3 regions of the Kineococcus sp. G2 genome follow, and region 3 is predicted to be linked to each of the others. Evidence: riboswitches for the same ligand, from Rfam matches in the RefSeq annotation. Region 3 holds a riboswitch; each other region holds the start of a gene.
The links. A riboswitch is a leader RNA that binds a small molecule or an ion and turns the genes downstream of it on or off. The one in region 3 is predicted to bind S-adenosylmethionine.
Positions count from the first base shown of each region.

Region 1 (5,014 bases), on a different contig from region 3:
ACCTCCTCCTCGGCCCGCACGCCCGCGTCGCGCAGAGCGGTCAGGGCGGCGTCCACGGCGGCGTCGGGGCCGGTGGCCTCGTAGGTGAGGGAGCCGATGCGCCGCTCGCGCAGCTCCCCCACCCCGCCGTGCACGAGCTCGGTGCGCACCCCGGCGGTGGCGAACGCGTCGTCGATCCGCTTCTGCAGGCCCACCTCGTCGGTGATCTGCACGGTGACCACGCGCCCGGGGTGGTGCTCGCGCAGCCGCGCCAGCTGCTCCCGGGTGGGCCGGTCGTGCAGGACGCTGCGCACGAACCGCTGCGCCGGGGCGGTCTGCGGGGTGGAGAACACGTCGTAGACGTCGCCGACCTCGACGACGCGGCCGGCCTCCATGACCGCGACCCGGTCGGCGATCTGCCGCACGGCGTCCATCTCGTGGGTGATGACCACGATGGTCACGCCGAGCTCGCGGTTGACCCGCCGCAGCAGCGAGAGGACCTCGGTGGTGGTCTCCGGGTCCAGCGCGCTGGTGGCCTCGTCGGCCAGCAGCAGCGGCGGGTTCGTCGCCAGCGCGCGGGCGATGCCGACGCGCTGCTTCTGCCCGCCGGAGAGCTGCTCGGGGTGGGCGTGGGCGCGGTCCAGCAGGCCGACGAAGTCGAGCAGCTCGGCGACCCGGGCGTCGCGCTGCTCCCGGGGGACGCCGGCCACCTTCAGCGGGTAGGCGACGTTCCCGGCGACGGTGCGCGATCGGAACAGGTTGAACTGCTGGAAGATCATGCCGATGCGCTGGCGCGCCCGGCGCAGCTCCTTCTCGCCCAGCCGGGTGAGGTCCTGCCCGGCGACGGTCACGGTGCCGGAGGTGGGCGCCTCCAGGGCGTTCACCAGCCGCACGAGGGTGGACTTGCCGGCGCCGGAGTACCCGATGACGGCGAGGACCTCCCCCTCGTGCACGTCGAGGCTGACGTCGTCGACGGCGGCGACGGCCTTGCCGCCGCGCTCGTACCGCTTGGTGACGCCCGTCAGGCGGACGATGGGTTCTGCCACGTCAGCCCTGCGCCGCCCGCGCGTCCTCCTCGACGTCCGCCAGCTGCTCCTGCAGGGTGGCGGGGTCGACGTCGCGGACGACGGCCTGCGGGTAGCTCTCGACGAACTCCGCCTGCACGGCGGGGTCGTGGATGAGCTCGGCGAGGTCCAGGTAGGTCTGGTTGCCGGTGTCCTCGGCGCGCGAGACGAAGAGGTTCACGTAGGGCACCGAGGCCGCGCTCTCGGGGTCGTCCTGGTGGACGACGTCCTCGACGGCGAGCCCGGCGCTGGTGGCGTAGTTGTTGTTGACGACGGCGGCGGCGACGGAGCCGTTCTGCAGCGCACCGGCGGTCTGGGAGGCGTCCAGCGGGACGACCTCGACCTTCGCGTCCTGCACGTCCTGCACGGTGGAGAAGGCGGAACCGCCGTCGGCGAGGGTCAGCAGGCCCGCGTCCTGCAGCACGAGCAGCGCACGCGCCTCGTTGATGGCGTCGTCCGGGACGGCGACCTTCGCGCCCTGCGGGAGCTGCGAGGGGTCGTCGTACCGGGTGGAGTACAGCGGCAGCGGGTACACGGCGGTGGAGCCGATCGGCTGCAGGTCGTCGCCCGCGGTGACGTTGTAGTTCGCCAGGTACTGGGTGTGCTGGAACTGGTTGAGGTCGACCTCGCCCTGGCTCAGAGCCGGGTTCGGCAGGCTGTAGTCGGAGAAGTTCACCAGCTCCACGTCCACGCCGAGGCGCTCGCGGGCCAGGTCGACGTAGGTCTGCCAGTACGGCTCGGCCTGGTCGGTGACGCCGATGCGCACGGTCTGCGTCTCGCCCGCCGCGGTGGTGGCGGTCTCGTCGTCACCGGTGTTGCGCACGACGAGCGCGACGACGATCGCGACGACCGCGAGGACGGCGACGCCGATGACGATCGGCAGCTTGCTGCGCCCGGGCTTGTCGGGCAGGGAGGGAGGGGTGGCGGCGCTGGACAACTCGGGTCTCCTCGTGGGGTGGTGCGGGCTCTCGGGGTGCCTCCGGCGCGCGGCCGGCGGGAGCGGCGAGGGGCGCTCGCCGGGGAGGGGCGGTCAGCCGCCGGCGGCGGTACCGCCCCGGGGACACGAGGGGGACGTGGCGCGTGGGCTCACGACGGGTCGCCTCCTGCTCGGCCAGGCCGGTCCGTCGCTGCTGCGACGGGCGGCCACACGCTTGCGGGACGCTCCGTCCCGCCGGGCTTTCACCTGGAGCACCCCACCGCGGACGAGGGTTGCCGGTCAGCAAGCCAGGGCTTGTCGCTGACACTCGATGCCGTCGCAAATCGTAGGAGGCGCTGGATCGGACGTCAAAACGCACCGGTCCACCCCCGGGTCGGCCCGGACGGGCCCGGATCGGCCCGGATCCGCGTCCGCACCGGGGAGCCGAGCGCGGGGCGGTGCCCTTGTCGCGAGTAGATTGCAACAGCACCAGCCCGCCGCGCCGCAGGAGGTCCCGTGCCGACAGCCGGCGCCCCGCCCCGTCCCACGCCCGCCCCGCTGCGCGACCCGCTGGGCCGGCGCGCCGCCACCCGCCGCCGGACCCTGGTGCTGGCCGCCCTCGTCGCGGCCGCCGTCGCCGCCGCCCTGGCCGGCGCGGCGGTGGGGGCGGCGGCCGTGGCCCCCGGTGACGTGCTGCGCATCAGCGCCCACCACCTGCTCGGCGCACCGGCCACCCCCGCCTGGGGCCCGGTCGAGGACGCGGTGGTGTGGCAGGTGCGGCTGCCGCGGGTGCTGCTGGGCCTGGCGGTCGGCGCGGGCCTGGCCGTGTGCGGGGCGGCGATGCAGGCCATGGTCCGCAACCCGCTGGCCGACCCGCAGCTGCTGGGCGTGACCTCCGGCGCCTCCACGGGCGCCGCCGCCGCCATCCTGCTGGGCGCCGGCGCCGGCTGGGGCGAGCACGCCCTGTCCGGCAGCGCGTTCACCGGCGCGCTGGCCGCGGCGGTGCTGGTGTACGCCGTCGCCCGCGGCGCCGGGCGGGTCACCTCGGCGCGGCTGCTGCTGGCGGGCGTGGCCGTCGGGTACGCCCTGCACGCCGCCACCAGCTTCCTCGTCTTCGCCTCCGGCTCCGCCGAGGGCGCCCGCTCGGTGGTGTTCTGGCTGCTGGGCTCGCTCGGCCTGGCCTCCTGGGGCGCCCCGCTGACCGCCGTGCTCGTCGTGGCCGCCGGCACCGTCGCGGCCCTGACCGCGTGGGGGCCGCGCCTGGACGCCCTCGCCCTGGGCGACGAGACCGCCCGCGGCCTGGGCGTCTCCCCCGCCGCGTTCCGCACCGCGCTGCTCGTCGCGGTCTCCCTGTGCGTGGGCGTGCTCGTCGCCGCCTCCGGTGCGATCGGCTTCGTCGGCCTCGTCGTGCCCCACCTCGCCCGCCGCCTGGTGGGCGGTGCGCACCGCTGGTCGGTGCCGGCCGCCGCCCTGCTGGGCGCGGCGTTCCTGGTGGCGGCCGACCTGCTGGCCCGCACGGTGCTCGCCCCGCAGGAGCTGCCCATCGGCATCGTCACCGCGCTCGCCGGCTGCCCGTTCCTGCTGTGGCTGGTGCGCGGCACCCGCACCGCCGCCTGACCCGAGGAGAGACCCGTGCCCGCCCTGCGCACCACCCGCCGCTCCCCCGCCGCCCTGGCCGCCGCCTGCGCCCTGCTCACCGCCGCCTGCGGCGCCGGCCCGGCCGACGGCGCGGACGGCACCGGTGGCGAGCTCCTGGAGGTCGTCAACTGCGGTGAGCAGGTGCGGCTGACGACCCCGCCGGAGCGGGTGGTCCTGCTCAAGAGCGCCCCCGTGCCGTACCTGCACGCCCTCGGGGTGCTCGACCGGGCCGTGGCCCGCGCCGGGCTCTACCCGCAGGAGTACTACGACGCGGCGGCGCTGCGGGAGCTGGAGGCGGTGCCGCTGCTGACGGACCGCACCGACACCAGCGGGCACCTGCGCATCTCCCGCGAGGTGGTGCTCGCCCAGCGCCCGGACCTGGTGCTCGGCGAGGTCGACGGCCTGGACCGCGCCTCGCTGGCCGCCTCGGGCGTCCCGCTGCTGGAGGAACCCGCCCTGTGCCCCGCCGGGGGCGGGGAGCCCGGCTTCGAGAGCGTGTACGCGCAGGTGGAGCTGTACGGGCGCGTCTTCCACCGCGAGGAGCGCGCCCGAGAGGTCGCCGACGGCCTGCGCGAGCGCGTGGAGGCGGTGCGCGAGCGCACGGACGCGGCACTGGCCGCCGGGGCCCCGCGGCGCACGGCCGCTGTCCTGTACCCCACGGTCGGCGGGGGCGTCACCTACGCCTACGGCGCCGCCAGCACCGCCACCCCCCAGCTGGAGGCGGCGGGGCTGACCAACGTGTTCGCCGACGTCGGCGAGCGCGTCTTCGAGGTCACGCCCGAGGAGCTGCTGGCCCGCGACCCGCAGGTGCTGGTGCTGCTGCACAGCGACGGCGACCCGGCCGCGGTGCGCTCGGCGGTGACGGCGCTGCCCGGCGCGCAGGCGCTCAGCGCGGTGCGCGACGGCGAGGTCCTGGTGCAGCTGTTCAACTTCACGGAGCCGGCGACGCCGCTGGCCGTGGAGGGCCTGGAGCGCATCGCCGGCGCCCTCGGCCCGGCCGCGCCGGCGGCCGCCCCGTGATCCGCGCCCGCGGCGTGCGGTTCGCGCACCGCCGCCGGCCCGTGCTGCACGGGGTGGACCTCGACGCCGCCCCGGGGCGGGTGCTGGGGGTCGTCGGCCCCAACGGCAGCGGCAAGACGACGCTGCTGCGCACCCTGCACGGCTCGCTGCGCCCGGCCGCCGGGCGCGTGGAGGTCGACGGCGAGGACGTCGCCTCGCTGTCCGCCCGCGAGGTCGCCCGCCGGGTGGCGGTGGTGGCGCAGGAGGACGAGGGGGTGCCGCCGCTGACGGTGGCGGACGTGGTGCTGCTGGGGCGCACCCCGCACCGCGGGGCGTTCTCCCGAACCAGCGCCGCCGACGAGGAGGGCGCGGCGGCCGCGCTGGAGCGGGTGGGGGCGCTGCACCTGGCGGGCCGGCC
Region 1 is NZ_JBBBEM010000017.1:56,226-61,239, reverse strand. Features, by position in the region: gene V9U69_RS03755 (methionine ABC transporter ATP-binding protein) at 1-1,025, opposite strand, end outside; gene V9U69_RS03750 (MetQ/NlpA family ABC transporter substrate-binding protein) at 1,027-1,980, opposite strand; SAM riboswitch class IV at 2,186-2,295, opposite strand; gene V9U69_RS03745 (FecCD family ABC transporter permease) at 2,476-3,576, shown strand; gene V9U69_RS03740 (ABC transporter substrate-binding protein) at 3,592-4,617, shown strand; gene V9U69_RS03735 (ABC transporter ATP-binding protein) at 4,614-5,014, shown strand, end outside.
Region 1: another riboswitch for S-adenosylmethionine. It lies ahead of V9U69_RS03750 (MetQ/NlpA family ABC transporter substrate-binding protein); the one in region 3 lies ahead of V9U69_RS01530 (rhodanese-like domain-containing protein).

Region 2 (5,014 bases), on a different contig from region 3:
CTCGCGGGGTGGTGCGGCCGCGAGCGCAGGTGGGTGTGGAAACGGGCGGCGATCCCGTCGAGCCCGTGCTCGGAGTGGGCCGCGTACACCCACGGGGTGCCGTACCCCTCCCCCGTGGCCAGGCGCACCTCCCCGGGCAGCAGCAGCTCGCCGCCGCTCAGGACGGCGGCGCCGGTGTGCTGGCGCTCGGCGAGGGCGCGGTGGTTGCCGCTGAAGGCGACGTGCTGGGCCCAGACCTCCCCGGTGCGGAACCCGAAACCGGCGGTGCCGGCCGCCAGGACGAGCGGGGCGTCGGGGCCCGTGCGGCCGCGGCGGTTCTCGCGGGCGTGCGTGCCGACGACGAGGGGCAGGCGCTGCGGCACCCGTTCCTTGCCCCAGCGGCCCGCCATGTCGAGCAGCTCGGTCGCCACGGGCGGCACGGGCAGCGCGAGCGCGAGGGAGCCGACCTCGTAGGTGCCGGCACCGGTGTTGGTCAGGTGCGCGCGGTGGCGCAGCAGGCCGGAGGGCAGCAGCTCCAGCTGCAGGTGCACCGCGAGCGCGGCGGCGGGGTCCTCGGCGCGGACCTCGACGCGCCCGCCGAGCGGTCCGCCGTCGGTGACCTCGACCGCGGTGGGGGTGAAGCGGGTGGTCCAGGCGGTGCCGTCGCGGTGGCCGGCGAGGCCGGGGGTGCCGCTCCAGCCCTGGGCCTGCTCGGGCAGCAGCGCCAGGGGGCGTTCGACGTCGACGGCGTTGTTGGCGCGGGCGGTGGCACCGGCGGCGGCGAGGTCGTCGAGCAGGGCGGGCTCGAGGTCGCCGAGGTCGGCGCCCCAGTGCACGACGGAGGGGAGCTGGTCGGCGTGCGTGCGCAGGACGACGCTCACGCCCGCCGCCCGCAGGTGCAGCACCTCCCCGGGGCCGGCGGCCCGGGCGGCGGTGGGGTTCTCGTGCTGGAGCAGGGTCACGGCATCTCCGGGGATCACGTCGTCGTGGTCGGGATCGTGCGGTGGCAGAGTTGTACGGCAGAACTCTGGGTGACGTCAACGGTGACTCACGGCGGAGAAAACCCTTCCCCTCGCGGGTGCGAGCGCTTTCACGCTTCCGTCGCGGAACTCGGGTAGCGTGCGGGCAGCGCACCACCCCCGGGTGGACGACCCTCACCGAGGAGGCCCCGTGAGCCTGACGGCCCCGGCGCGGCCGGGCACGGCCTGGACCCCGCTGACCGGTCCCGCCCACAGCATCGCCCTGGAGGTCCTGCTCGACGGCCCGCTGCCGCGCAGCGAGCTGGCGCGCCGCCTGGAGCTGTCCCCCGGCAGCCTGACCCGGCTGTCCCGGCCACTGCTGGACTCCGGCCTGCTCGTGGAGACCACCGGGGTGTGCGACCCGGTCTCCGGGCGGCCGACCCGCCCGCTGGACGTGGAGGAGGACGGCCACCACTTCGTCGGGGTCAAGCTCACCGCCGACACCGCCTACGCCGTCCTGACGACCCTGCGGGCCCGCGTCGTGGCGGAGCTGCAGGCGCCGCTGCCGGACCGCTCCCCCGCCGCCTGCGTCGCCGTCGTCGGCGACCTGGTGCGCTCCCTGGCGGCTTCCCCCGGCGCCGGACGTGCGCGGGTGCGCGCCGTCGGCGTCGGCCTGGGCGGCCGGGTCGCGCGGGACGGGGAGGTGCTCTCCGCCCGGTACCTGGGGTGGGAGTCCGTGCCGTTCGGGCGGGCCCTGGAGGCGGAGCTGGGCCTGCCGGTGGTCGTCGACAACGACGTGCTCTCGCTGACCCGCGCGGAGCAGTGGTTCGGCACGGCCCGGCGCTGCGACCACTTCGCGGTCGTGGTGGTCGGCACGGGTGTGGGGTACGGGCTCGTCGTGCACGACGAGGTGCTGGACCACCCGGACGCCGGGGTGGGCCTGCTGGGGCACTTCCCGCTGGACCCCACCGGTCCCCTCTGCCCGGACGGGCACACCGGCTGCGCGGAGGCGATGCTCACCCGGGAAGCCGTCGAGGTGCGCGCCGGGCTGGCGCTGCGCCGACCGGTCGCGTTCGACGAGGTGCTGGCCCTGGCCGCGGCCGGCGAGCCGCTGGCGCGCCGGGTGGTCGACGACTCCGCCCGGGCGCTGGGCGTCCTGCTGGCGGCGATCGGGAACCTGACGATGCCGCGCAAGGTGCTGGTGTCCGGGGAGAACGCCGGGCTGGCGGAGGTGGGTGCCGAGGCGATGGAGTCGGGGATCCGCGCGCACCGCAACCCGCACGCCTCCGAGCTGGACGTCGACGTGCAGCACACGGGTTTCCCCGAGTGGGCGCGCGGCGCGGCGGTCACCGCCATCCGCACGTTCGTCCTGGGGCACCACCGCTGACCCGCCGCACCACCGGCACCGGCAGCCGGCTCGTGTGCGAGGTGCCCGTCAGCGGCGGCGGGCCACCAGGTGCCAGAACCGGGCGGTGCGCCGGAACTCCTCGCGCCGGCCGAGCTCCACCTCCAGCTCCTCCAGGTCCGCCACGACGCGCTCGTCGGTGCGCTGCGCCTCCTCCAGCAGCGTCGTCACCGTCAGCACCCCGGCACGGCCGTCGACCTCGCACCCGGCGTCCACCGCGGCCGCCTCGACGACGGCGGGGTCCAGGCGCAGCACCGAGCGGCCGGTGCCGGGGTCCGCACCGCGCTCGGCGTCCAGCAGCACCCACGCCTGCGCCGGGCCGTCGCGCAGCGCCGCGGTCAGCACGTCGGCGGCCGGGTTCGGCGCCATCAGCGACAGCAGCCCGCCGGGGCGCAGGGAGGACGCCAGCACCGCCACGTCGGCGCCGACCTGCGCGAGGCTGCCGCGGTGCTGCAGCACGTCGTGGCACAGCACCACGTCGAACGACCCGGATCCGCCGGCGCGGTGCCGGGTCAGCGCGGCCAGGGCGGTGAGGTCCTCCAGGTCCGCCGCCACGGTGCGCACCCGATCGCCGACCCCGGCGGCCGCCGCCGCGGCGCGCGCCGCCCCCAGCACGTCCGCGGAGGTGTCCAGCACCGTCACCTCGTGGCCGGCCAGGGCCAGCTGCAGCGCATCGCGCCCGTCGCCGCCACCGGCGTCCAGCACCCGCAGCGGCGCCGGGCCCAGCCGCGCGCACCGCTCGCGCAGCAGCGCCGCCAGCACCCGGTAGCGCAGCCGCCCCCACGGGGACTCCTGCCAGGTGGCCCAGGCGGCGGCCTCGCGGCGCGCGTCCTCGGACGCCGCCCCGCCGTCCGCGGCGGGCGTGCTGGTGCTCATGCCGTGCCTCCCCCATCGGTCCTGGCGTGAGCACCCTCCGCGCGGGGGTTGCTGCGGCGTCGTCGAGCCAGGTCTCTCGGCCGCTCTGGATGGTTCGGCCAGGGTACGGCACCGGCCGGGCCGGCACGGGGAGCCGCGCTGGGCCCCGGCCCACCCGCCCGGCGCGGATACGCTGGCGGCCCGACCCACGACCCCGGGAGGCCCCGCCCGCATGAGCACCGTCCCCGTCACCGCCGGCGACGACCTGGTCTTCCCCCCGCCGCTCGAGTTCGCCGCCCGCGCCAACGTGGGCGCGGAGGAGTACGCGCGCGCCGCGGCGGACCCGGAGGCGTTCTGGGCCGAGCAGGCCGGCCGGCTGCAGTGGGACGAGCCCTTCACCACCGTCTTCGACGGCTCGACGCTGCCGACGGCGCAGTGGTTCACCGGCGGGAAGCTGAACGTGGCGGTGAACTGCGTGGACCGGCACGTCGCCGCCGGGCGCGGGGAGAAGGTGGCCCTGCACTGGGAGGGTGAACCCGGCGACTCGCGCACCACCACCTACGCCCAGCTGCAGGACGAGGTGTGCCGGGCGGCGAACGCCCTGCAGGAGCTGGGCGTCGGCCACGGCGACCGGGTCGTGCTGTACCTGCCGGTGCTGCCGGAGACGATCGTGACGACGATGGCGTGCGCGCGCATCGGCGCGGTCGTGTCGCTGGTGTTCGGGGGTTTCTCCGCCGAGGCGCTGCGGTTCCGGGTCCAGGACACCGGGGCGAAGCTGCTGGTGTGCACCGACGGGCAGTTCCGCCGCGGGAAGGCGGTGGCCGTCAAGGGCGCCGCGGACGCCGCGGTGGAGGGCCTGGACCACGTCGAGCACGTGCTGGTGCTGCGGCGCACCGGGGACCTGACGCCGGACGTGCCGTGGACGCCGGGCCGGGACGTGTGGTGGCACGACGTCGTGGACCGGCAGAGCACCGAGCACGCCGCGCCGTCCTTCGACGCCGAGAACCCGCTGTTCATCATCTACACCTCCGGCACGACGGGTAAGCCGAAGGGCCTGGTGCACACCAGCGGCGGCTACCTCACCCACGCGTCCTGGTCGCACTGGGCGGTGTTCGACGTCAAGGACGACGACGTCTACTGGTGCCAGGCGGACCTGGCGTGGGTGACGGCGCACACCTACGAGATGTACGGGCCGCTGTCGAACGGCACCACCCAGGTCATCTACGAGGGCTCCCCGCTGACCCCGCACCCGGGCCGGCACTTCGAGATCATCGAGAAGCACCGGGTGACCACCTACTACACTGCCCCCACGCTGGTGCGCACGTTCATGAAGCACGGCCCGGAGCTGCCCGCCCGCTTCGACCTGTCCTCGCTGCGGCTGCTGGGCTCGGTGGGCGAGGCCATCAACCCCGAGGCGTGGCTGTGGCTGCACCGCGAAGTGGGTGGCGGCCGCTGCCCGATCGTGGACACCTGGTGGCAGTCGGAGACGGGCGCGGCGGTGGTCGCTCCCCTGCCCGGGGTGACCCCGCTCAAGCCCGGCTCGGGCACCGTCCCGCTGCCGGGCCTGGCCGCCACCGTCGTCGACGACGCCGGCCGCGAGACGGCCCCCGGCGAGACCGGCGTCCTCGTCATCACCCGCCCGTGGCCGGGCATGGCCCGCACCGTGTGGCGCGACCACGAGCGGTTCGTGAAGTCCTACTGGGAGCCGTACGCGCAGCAGGGCTGGTACCTGGCCGGCGACGCGGCGACGAAGGACGCCGACGGGTACGTCTGGATCGGCGGGCGCATCGACGACGTCCTCAACGTCTCCGGGCAC
Region 2 is NZ_JBBBEM010000007.1:24,335-29,348, reverse strand. Features, by position in the region: gene V9U69_RS01110 (alpha-galactosidase) at 1-941, opposite strand, end outside; gene V9U69_RS01105 (ROK family transcriptional regulator) at 1,150-2,325, shown strand; gene V9U69_RS01100 (class I SAM-dependent methyltransferase) at 2,374-3,219, opposite strand; SAM riboswitch class I at 3,229-3,315, opposite strand; gene acs (acetate--CoA ligase) at 3,431-5,014, shown strand, end outside.
Region 2: another riboswitch for S-adenosylmethionine. It lies ahead of V9U69_RS01100 (class I SAM-dependent methyltransferase); the one in region 3 lies ahead of V9U69_RS01530 (rhodanese-like domain-containing protein).

Region 3 (5,014 bases):
CATGGCCTTGCCGTACTCGCCGTCGCCGACGAGGGTGACGCCCAGGTCCCGCTGGCGGCGCACGAGGTCGACGACGGCGTCGGTCAGCAGCGCGTCGAACTCGGGGGTGCGCTCCAGGGTGAGACCGTCCTCGCCGACGCGGCGGGCCTCGTTCGCCGCGATGAGCTCCGGGGTGCGGGGCAGGCTGCCGGCGTGGCTGACGGGGATGCGGCGGGTGGTGCTGGTCACGAAGGGGGGCTCCGATCGGGGTTTCGGGGGACGTCAGCGGCGCAGCGCGCGGTCCAGGTCTTCGAGCAGGTCGTCGGGGTCCTCCAGGCCCACCGACAGGCGCAGCACCGCGTCGGACAGGCCGATCGCGGCACGGCCCTGCTCACCGAGGCGGCGGTGCGTGGTGGTGGCGGGGTGCGTCGCGAGGGACTTCGCGTCGCCGAGGTTGTTGGAGATGTCGATGGTGCCCAGGGCGTCGAGCACCTCGAAGGCGCGTTCCCTGCCGCGGCCGGCCGGCGCGTCCAGCTCGAACGTGACGACGGTGCCGCCGAGCTCCATCTGCCGCTTCGCCAGGTCGAACTGCGGGTGCGAGGCCAGCAGCGGGTAGCGCACCCAGCGCACCGCACCGCTCTCCTCCAGGTGCTCGGCGATGCGCAGGGCGGTGGCCGCGGAGTGCCGCACGCGCAGGCCGAGGGTCTCCAGGCCCTTCGCGAGCGTCCACGCGTTGAACGGGCTGAGCGTCGGCCCGGTGTGCCGGGTCAGTTCCTGGAACCGGCCCTCGATGAACTCCGTCGTGCCGAGCACCGCACCGCCCATGACGCGGCCCTGGCCGTCGATGTGCTTGGTCGCGGAGTACACGACGACGTCGGCGCCGAACCGCAGGGGCCGCTGCCCCACCGGGCTGGCGAAGGCGTTGTCCACCACCACCACCGCGCCGGCCGCGTGCGCGAGCTCCGCGACCGCCTCGACGTCCACGAGGGTCTGCATGGGGTTCGCGGGCGTCTCGAAGAACACCGCCTGCGCGGGCGTGGCGAGCGCCCTCTCCCACTGGGCGATGTCCTCGCCGTCGACGAACTCCGTCGTCACGCCCCATCGGGGCAGGATCTCGTCGAGGATGACGTAGCAGGACCCGAACAGGCTGCGGGCGGCCACGACCCGGTCCCCGGCGCCGAGCAGCGCACCGAGCGCGTAGAACACCGCGGACATGCCGCTGGCCAGGCCGTAGCACGCCTCGGCGCCCTCCAGGGCCCGCAACCGCTCGGTGAACACGGAGACGGTGGGGTTGCCGTAGCGGGAGTAGACGTAGCGGTCCACCTCACCGGTGAACGCGGCCTCCGCGGCGGCGGCGGACTCGTACACGTACCCGGAGGTGAGGTACATCGCCTCCGAGGTCTCCTCGAAACCCGAGCGGGCCAGGCCCGCGCGCACGGCGGTGGTGTCGGGGCGCCAGGGGTTCGGCTGCTGCGCGTTCACGACTGCCGCCACGGCAGGCCCTGAGCGCGCCAGCCGGCGCCACCGCGGTGGCCGTGCTCGTCCAGGTCGCCCTCGAAACCGTCCAGGACGTTGTAGCTGGGGGTGATCCCCGCGGCGGTGGCGGCCTCGGCGGCGGCGACGGAGCGCTTGCCGGAACGGCACAGGAACACCACCGGGCCGCTCCGGCCCGGTTCGACCCCCGCGCGCGCCAGTTCCGCCAGGAACCTCGCACCGGGTGCGTCCTGCTCCACGGGCAGCCAGGAGGCGAACACCGGTGGTCGGCGCAGCTCGGCGGCGTCGGGCGCCCCGACGTACGTCCACTCCGCCTCGGTGCGGACGTCCACGAGGACGGCGTCACCGTCGTCACGCAGCAATTCGAACGCCTCACGCGGGGTGAGGTCGCCGGCGTAGCTCACGAAGCCTCCATCGGTCCTGGCATGAGCACCCTCCCGAGGGGGGTTGCTGCGGCGTCGTCGAGCCAGGTCTCTCGGCCGCTCTGGATGGTCAGGCCAGCCTAGGGCATCGGCGGACCGCGCCGGACCCGCCGCGCTGGACCCGGCGCGGTGGGCGAGGCGTCAGGAGGCCGGCAGCTCCTGCCCGGGGCAGCCGGCCAGCACGTCCGCCATCGCGTCGCGCTCGGCGGGCGTCACCCACAGCCCCCAGGCGCTCTTGACGGCGACCTGCCGGGCCACGTACTCGCACTCCCCCACCGGCGGCAGCCACTGCGCGGCGTCGTCGTCCCCCTTGGACTGGTTGAGGGAGCCGTCCACCGCGAGCAGCTCCAGGGGGTCGTTGGCGAACGCGACCCGCTCCTGGGCGCTGAGCTTCTGGGCACCGGTGCGCCAGGCGTCGGCCAGCGCCACGACGTGGTCGACCTGCACCTCGGCGCTGGTCCGCTCGCCGCGCCGGAAGGCGATCTCCTCCCCGGAGTAGGGGTCCACCAGGGTGCCGGAGAGCACGGTGCAGCCGTCGTCGGCGAGGCGGACGTCGACGAGGTCGCGCTGCAGGACGTCGTCGCGGGTGCGGCAGCCGTTGCCGTCGACGTCGACCCAGCTCTCCCCGAAGCGGGTGCGCTGGTACCCGGCGGACGACGCCTCCTCGCGGACCTCCAGGGCGGCGAGCGCCCGGGCAGCGCTCCCCGTCGCGGCGGGACGCTCCTGCGGGCCGGTGCCCGGTGCCAGGGCCCGCCACAGCGCCACCGCCAGCAGCAGGAGCACCAGGGGGGCGAGGATCGCGGCGAGGGCGCCGGATCGGCGAGCGGGCACGGGCACCTCCGACGGGTCGCGGGTCCCGGCGGGGACGACGAAGGGGGCCTGCGTGCGCAGACCCCCTCGGGAAGCTCCCGCAGTTGGACTCGAACCAACAACCTGCCGGTTAACAGCCGGCTGCTCTGCCAATTGAGCTATGCGGGACCACCACCGGGTGAACCCCCGGCGACAGCACGTCAACCGTACCAGCCCCGCACGGGTGCCTGCGTCACGGGGCGCGGCGCCCCGCCCGGGCCGGGACCCGCAGCGCCGCAGGGCTCACAGGCCCTGGGCGCGCTCCTGCCAGGCCCGTCGGGCCGCCTCCAGCCGGAACAGCTCCTCCGAGGCCGTGCGGTACTCCTCCGGCTGCGCGCCCGCGTCGATGCTCCACAGCCGGCGCTTGGCGTCGGCGACGGCGCGGGTGGTCGCCTGCCCTGCCAGCGTCGCGACCAGCGAGCGCCCCCACCGCTCCAGCTCCTCCTCGTCGCCGACGGGCAGGTCGCTCACCGCGAGCTCCTGCACGAGCGCGGCGACGGGGCCGTCGGCGTAGGCGAGCACCGCCTCCACCCACGCGGGGCCCTGGGGTGCCTCCAGCGGCCCGCCGGCGGCGGTGACGGCGTCGTGGACGGCGCGGTGGCCGGGGACGCCGAAGGCGTCCGCGGCCAGGGCGGCGAAGTCGTCCGCGACCACCCACGGCGCCTGCAGCACGCACGCCAGGACCCACCGCTCCAGCTGCACGACGGCGTCGTCGACGGTGGCCACCGGGGTGGCCGCGGGGGTGGTGGGCGCGGCGGGCTGGGCCGGTTCCCGCGCCGCGCGCCCGTCGCGGCCACCGCGCCCGTCGCGGGCGTGCCGGCGCACCCGGTCCAGCACGAAGCGCTCGTCGAGGAAACCCGTCCAGCGGTCCAGGTTGACCGCGTAGCGCTGGCGCAGCCCGCTGTCGCGGATCTTCGCCACGATCGGTGCGGCGGCGTCCAGGGCGGCCAGCCGGCCGGCGTCGCTGCCCAGGTCGTAGCGGGAGATCGTGGAGCGGATCGCGAACTCGAACAGGGGCACGCGCCCGTCGACCAGGGCGGCCACGGCGGCGTCGCCGGAGGACAGGCGCAGGTCGCAGGGGTCCTGCCCGCCGGGCTCGACCGCCACGTACGTCTGCGCGGTGAAGCGCTCCTCCAGCTCGAAGGCCCGCAGCGCCGCCTTCTGCCCCGCCTCGTCGCCGTCGAAGGTGAAGACGACCTCCGCGGAGCCGGCGACGTCGCCGAGCATGCGCTGCACGACGCGGGCGTGCTCCTCGCCGAAGGCGGTGCCGCAGGTGGCGACCGCGGTGCTCACGCCCGCCAGGTGGCAGGCCATGACGTCGGTGTAGCCCTCGACGACGACGACCCGCTTGGTGCGGGCGATCTCCCGCTTGGCGAGGTCGAGGCCGTACAGGGCCTGCGACTTCTTGTAGACGGGCGTCTCGGGCGAGTTGAGGTACTTGGCGTCGATGCGGTCGTCGTCGAAGAGCCGGCGCGCGCCGAAGGCCACGGTGTGGCCGCTGACGTCGCGGATGGGCCACACCAGGCGGCCGCGGAAGCGGTCGTAGAGCCCGCGCTGGCCCTGCCCGGCCAGGCCGGAGGTCACCAGCTCCTCCTCGGTGAACCCCTCGCCGCGCAGGTGGCGCAGCAACGCCTCACCGCCGGCGGGGGCGAAGCCCACCCCGAAGCGGGCGGCGGCCTCGCGGGTGAAGCCGCGCTCGGCGAGGAAGCGGCGGGCGGTCTCGGCGGGGCCGGGCTGCTCCAGCTGCCCGGCGTAGAAGGCCTCGGCCACCCGGTGCGCCTCCAGCAGCCGCTGGCGCTGCCCGGCCTGCTGCGCCCCGGCCGGGCGCCTGCCGGGGCGGCCGCCGTCGTCGACGTAGCGCAGCTGCACGCCGGCGCGCTCGGCGAGGCGCTCCACGGCCTCGGTGAAGGTCGTGCCGTCGATGCGGCGGACGAACTCGATGGCGTCGCCGCCCTCGCCGCAGCCGAAGCAGTGCCAGCGCCCCACGGCGGGGCGCACCGTGAAGCTGGGGGTGCGCTCGTCGTGGAACGGGCACAGGCCCTTGAAGGAGCCCACGCCGCCGGGGCGCAGCGTCACCTGCTCGGCGACCACCTCGTCGATGCGGACGCGCTCCTTGACCGCGCGCAGGTCGTCGGAGTGGATGAGCCCTGCCACGCGCCGGAGTCTAGGCGTGCCCGCCGACGCGACCGGCCCGCGGGCGCGGGTGGCAGGATCGCCCCGTGAGCGAGAAGCAGCAGCGGGACCGGCCCGCGGGCGCGGAACGGGACGGG
Region 3 is NZ_JBBBEM010000008.1:57,055-62,068, reverse strand. Features, by position in the region: gene V9U69_RS01540 (cobalamin-independent methionine synthase II family protein) at 1-228, opposite strand, end outside; gene V9U69_RS01535 (O-succinylhomoserine sulfhydrylase) at 262-1,473, opposite strand; gene V9U69_RS01530 (rhodanese-like domain-containing protein) at 1,458-1,877, opposite strand; SAM riboswitch class I at 1,882-1,968, opposite strand; gene V9U69_RS01525 (HNH endonuclease family protein) at 2,037-2,726, opposite strand; tRNA gene V9U69_RS01520 (tRNA-Asn) at 2,801-2,873, opposite strand; gene dnaG (DNA primase) at 2,988-4,898, opposite strand.